2 regions of the Variovorax sp. 01N429 genome follow, and region 1 is predicted to be linked to the other one. Evidence: predicted binding sites of a transcription regulator. Region 1 holds the regulator's gene; the other holds the start of a gene.
What was found. Region 1 encodes NrdR, which represses ribonucleotide reductase genes. Its sites were predicted from a motif close to CACNANATNTNGTG; they were not measured.
Positions count from the first base shown of each region.

Region 2: AC1DSF_RS21105 (ribonucleoside-diphosphate reductase subunit alpha) is a predicted target of NrdR. The motif match lies at 1,234-1,247, and genes of this name have one in related genera.

Region 1 is NZ_JBFTRG010000002.1:134,158-136,549, reverse strand. Features, by position in the region: gene AC1DSF_RS03855 (pilus assembly protein) at 1-260, shown strand, start outside; gene AC1DSF_RS03850 (type IV pilin protein) at 257-691, shown strand; gene AC1DSF_RS03845 (GspH/FimT family pseudopilin) at 688-1,224, shown strand; gene nrdR (transcriptional regulator NrdR) at 1,279-1,722, opposite strand; gene glyA (serine hydroxymethyltransferase) at 1,756-2,392, opposite strand, start outside.
Region 2 is NZ_JBFTRG010000012.1:116,529-118,920, reverse strand. Features, by position in the region: gene AC1DSF_RS21105 (ribonucleoside-diphosphate reductase subunit alpha) at 1-1,153, opposite strand, end outside; gene ampD (1,6-anhydro-N-acetylmuramyl-L-alanine amidase AmpD) at 1,503-2,093, opposite strand; gene AC1DSF_RS21095 (sigma-54-dependent transcriptional regulator) at 2,086-2,392, opposite strand, start outside.

The sequences.
Region 1 (2,392 bases):
GCATTCCGTCCACCGTTGGTGTGCTCGGGGCGCCGCTGTTGATCCAGGAAGGCGAGGGCGCTTTCAGCTCGACCGATACCTTTGGCCGGCGCATCGAGCGCAAGAAGGTTTCTGTCATCAACCTCGGTTCGGGAGAGGGCTCCCGTCCGGGGAGTGCAATCGTCAGCCCTATCGCAGGCGATGCAGGCGGCGTGATCTCGCAAATTGCCGGCCGTCTCAACTGGCGCGAAGTGCTCAACTTCAAGGACATCCGCAAATGAAGCACTCGGCTACCGAACGGCCGTGCTTGTCTGGCGGCTTTACGCTGATCGAAATGCTGATCGTGGTGGCGCTGGTTGCCATCCTTGGCGCTATCGCCTATCCGTCGTACATGGATTCCGTCCGAAAGGGTTGGCGCGCTGAAGCTCGTACCGCACTCATGCAGGAAATGCAGCAGCAGGAGCGCGTCTACACGCAGCGCGCAAGGTACAACAAGGCGCTTTACAAGACAGGCTCGGGCGACAGCGAAGGCGACAGCAAGTACGAGATCGCTCTCGGCGCATGCGACGGACGCGATGATCCTGGCCATTGCATCCGGCTGACTGCCACTTTGAGGGCCGGCTTCTCCGATCCTGCCGTAGGCAACATCTGGCTCGAAAGCACCGGAGTCAAGGGATGCGACGGCGACGACCAAAGCAGGTGCTGGCAATGAACGCACGCGTCTTTCGCCCTGCATATCGCTGCGGTGCCCGCGGGTTCACATTGATAGAGATGATGATCGTTGTTGCGCTCGTCGCAATCCTGAGCGCAGTCGCCGTTCCCAGCTTCAGGGATCTGCTGCTCAATCAACGTCTCGCCTCGACCGCGAGCGATTTCATTGCTGCATTGAGTCTTGCGCGATCGGAGGCCATGAAGCGTTCGCAAAAGACAACGCTGACCGCAACGAGTCGCGACTGGAACAATGGATGGGAGGTGACCACTGCGGTGGATGACGAGTCGGCAGTGCTGCGCACATTCGAAGCGCTCAGGACTGGAATCGAAGTCGATACCAGCACCGGCAACGGCTTCGACAAATCGATTGCCTTCGATGCCAATGGCTTTTCGCGGGCGAGCGCCGGGTGCGTGACATTCAGGGCATCGACGGGACGACGCAGTGCCGTCGTTCTGTCCGTATCGGGCCGGGCACGGATTTGTGACCCCGACAAAAAAGGTGACTGCGGCGGGGGCAGTTGCGGCAAGGGATAACCTGCTCCGCGGCCCTGCGCCCCCTTGGGACTGCAGGGTTGAGGTTGATTCTCGCTAGATGTCTCTCAGCAACTGCCTGAACTCGTCCACATCCTCGAAGCTGCGGTAGACCGAAGCAAAACGGACGTAGGCGACCTTGTCCAGTCGCTTGAGCTCGCGCATCACGAGCTCGCCCACTTTCGTCGATTCGATCTCGCGCAAGCCGCTGGAAAGCAGCTTCTGCTCGATGCGCAGCAACGCCGTGTCGATCTGCTCGATGCTGACCGGGCGCTTGCGCAACGCCAGCATCATCGAGGCGCGGACCTTCGCGGCCACGAAGTCGGCGCGGCTGCCGTCCTTCTTGACCACGACCGGAAAGTTCACGTCCGGCCGCTCGTAGGTGGTGAAGCGCTTGTCGCAAGCGCTGCACTGCCGGCGGCGGCGGACGAAGTCGCCGTCCTCCGAAACGCGCGTCTCGACGACCTGCGTTTCGAGGTGGCCGCAGAAAGGGCATTTCATGCGGCGGCTCCGCCGGGCACGGCAGTCATGGGATCAGCGATAGACCGGGAAGCGGCTGGTCAGCGCGTTCACCTTGGCGCGCACCGCCTCGATGTTGGCCGCATCGCGCGGGTTTTCGAGCACGTCGGCGATCAGGTTGGCGGTCATTCGCGCTTCTTCGTCCTTGAAGCCGCGGGTCGTCATCGCCGGCGTGCCGATGCGCACGCCGCTGGTGACCATCGGCTTTTCCGGGTCATGCGGGATGGCGTTCTTGTTGATCGTCATATGGGCGGCACCCAGCACGGCTTCGGCTTCCTTGCCCGTAATGCCCTTGGCGCGCAAGTCGACGAGCATGACGTGGCTTTCGGTGCGGCCGCTCACGATGCGCAGGCCTCGCCCGGTGAGCGTCTCGGCGACGATCTGAGCGTTCTTGACCACCTGCTGCTGGTACGCCTTGAATTCGGGGGAGAGCGCCTCCTTGAAGGCGACCGCCTTGGCGGCAATCACATGCATCAGCGGGCCACCCTGCAGTCCCGGGAAGATCGCGCTGTTGATGGCCTTTTCGTGCTGCGACTTCATCAGGATGATGCCGCCGCGCGGGCCGCGCAGGCTCTTGTGCGTAGTGGAAGTGACGACGTCCGCGTGAGGCACGGGGTTGGGATACACGCCCGCGGCGACCAGTCCGGCGTAG
Region 2 (2,392 bases), on a different contig from region 1:
ACTCGTAGATGCCGTCGAGGTCGTCGGGCACAGTCGTGAGATAGCAACTCGACAGTTGCGATCGCAGCGTGCCGCTGTTGAACAGCGTCGGCGTGCTCGACATGAAGTCGAAGGAAGACAGCACTTCATAGAACTCGATCGCGCGGGCTTCGCGGTCGATCTCGTTGAGCGCGAGGCCCATCGAGACGCGCATGAAGAAGGCTTGCGGCAGCTCGATGCGCGTCTTGCGCACGTGCAGGAAATAGCGGTCGTAGAGCGTCTGCAGGCCGAGGTAGTCGAACTGCATGTCGCGCTCCGGCTTGAGCGCGGCGCCCAGGCGGGCCAAGTCGAACTGCAGCAGCTTCTCGTCCAGCAGCTCGTTGTCGACCCCCTTCTTGATGAACTGGGGAAAGTAGTCGGCGTAGGCTTGCGCGCGGTCGGCTGGCGGCACTTCGCGGCCGATCACTTCCTTGAAGATCGTGTGCAGCAGCAGGCGCGCGGTGGCGAAGGTGTAGTCGGGATCTTTCTCGATCAGCGTGCGTGCGGCGAGGATCGACGCCTTGTAGACCTCGTCGAGCGGAACGCCGTCGTAGAGGTTGCGCATCGTCTCGGCGAGGATCGGGTCGGCCGTGATCGTGTCGCCCAGGCCGGTGCAGGCCGATTCGATGAGGGCCTTGAGCTCGTTCAGGTCGAGCGCGACTCTTTCGCCGCGGTCGAGTACGTGCAGCGCGGGCTGGGCCACGGGCGCGTCCTGTTCGCCTTGCTTGGTGCGCTCCTGCGAGCGGCGTTCGCGGTACAGCACATAGGCGCGGGCGATCTCATGATGGCCGCCGCGCATGAGGCCGAGTTCGACCTGGTCCTGCACGTCTTCGATGTGGAACGTGCCGCCGCCCGGACGCGAACGCACCATGGCGCGCACGACGGCCTGCGTCAGTGTGTCGACGGTCTCGCGCACGCTGGCCGAAGCCGCGCCCTGCGTGCCATGCACGGCCAGGAACGCTTTCATCATCGCGATGGCGATCTTGTTCGGCTCGAAGGGCACGACCGCGCCATTGCGGCGGATGATCTGGTAGTGGGCCAGCGCGTTGCCGGCGGGGGAGCCGGCGACATCCCGGCTTTGCGGCGTCGAGGGTACGGCGCGAGAGGTGGAAGGGGTGTTCAGTGCAGTTTGCATGCGATCCTCGTATGGGCGATTCTTGTTCGGTGCGGCGTTGTCGGGCCGCTGTTTCCGGCAGTGAGTGCCGGGGCAGGGCACACTATATCTAGTGGCAAAGAGGGCTACAAGCCACTAGATATAGCGTTTTCGACAATTAGCAACGGATGTGAAAATTCTCGCCGGCCTTTTGATCGGCAGCGAAGCCGCATCCCGGTTGGGACAAGGCAGCGAGGTCCCCTGCCCATGCGCATTCCAGGCCGATTTACGCTGGGAAAGCGCATGGATACTGCGCTGCCGCCGAGCCACCGAGGGACGCACGTGCCTCAAGGCCCGCGCATCGGCTGTTACTTTGCCATTGAAAAAAACTTCAAGAGCCAAGCGCGGCCGGCGGAAACATCGCCTGTTGCCAGCCGAGTTGCTCACGAAGCAAGCGCCAGTCGAAGCCCGGCCCCGGATCTTCCTTGCGGCCGGGAGCGATGTGTTCGTGGCCTGCGATGTACGAAATCGCGTAGCGCTGCGCGATCGATGGGCAAAGGCTGGCCAGGGTTTCGTACTGCGCTTGCTCGAAGGCGTCGCCTTCGAGCCCTTCGAGTTCGATGCCGATGGAATCGTCGTTGCAGTTCTCGCGTCCACGCCAGCACGAGGCGCCGGCATGCCATGCGCGATCGTCGCAGCTCACGAACTGCCACAGTTCGCCATTGCGCCGCACATAGAAATGCGCAGAGACTTCGAGGCCGCGGATGCCCGAAAAATAAGGGTGCGCATCCCAGTCGAGGCTGTTCGTGAAGAGCTGCTGAACTTCATCGCCGCCGTAATGTCCCGGCGGCAGGCTGATTGAATGCAGCACGATCAGGTCGATGTTCGCGCCTCTGGGTCGCGCCCCGAAATTGGGGGACGGCAAGCGGCGAGCGAAGCGATACCACCCCGATTCCCAAAGTGCTGTGTCGGCTTCACTCATCGGCGCCTAGACCGCTGGCATCGTCGCCATGCGGTGTGGTGATGCCCAGGCGCGCAATCCGATAGCGAATCTGTCGCAGGCTCAGGCCGAGGCGCGCGGCGGCGGCAGTTCGGTTGAAGCCTGTTTCCTGCAGCGCCCGCACCAGGATCTGGCGCTCTTGCTCGTCCAGATAGCTTTGCAGATCGCGTGGTACGGCGGACGGCGTCCGGGGATGGATGCTGACAGGGGCCGCGGCGGCCGCTGGCACGGGCTCGGCAAGCGGCGCGGGTCCCGTCTGCTGGGATTCGGACGGAACTGCC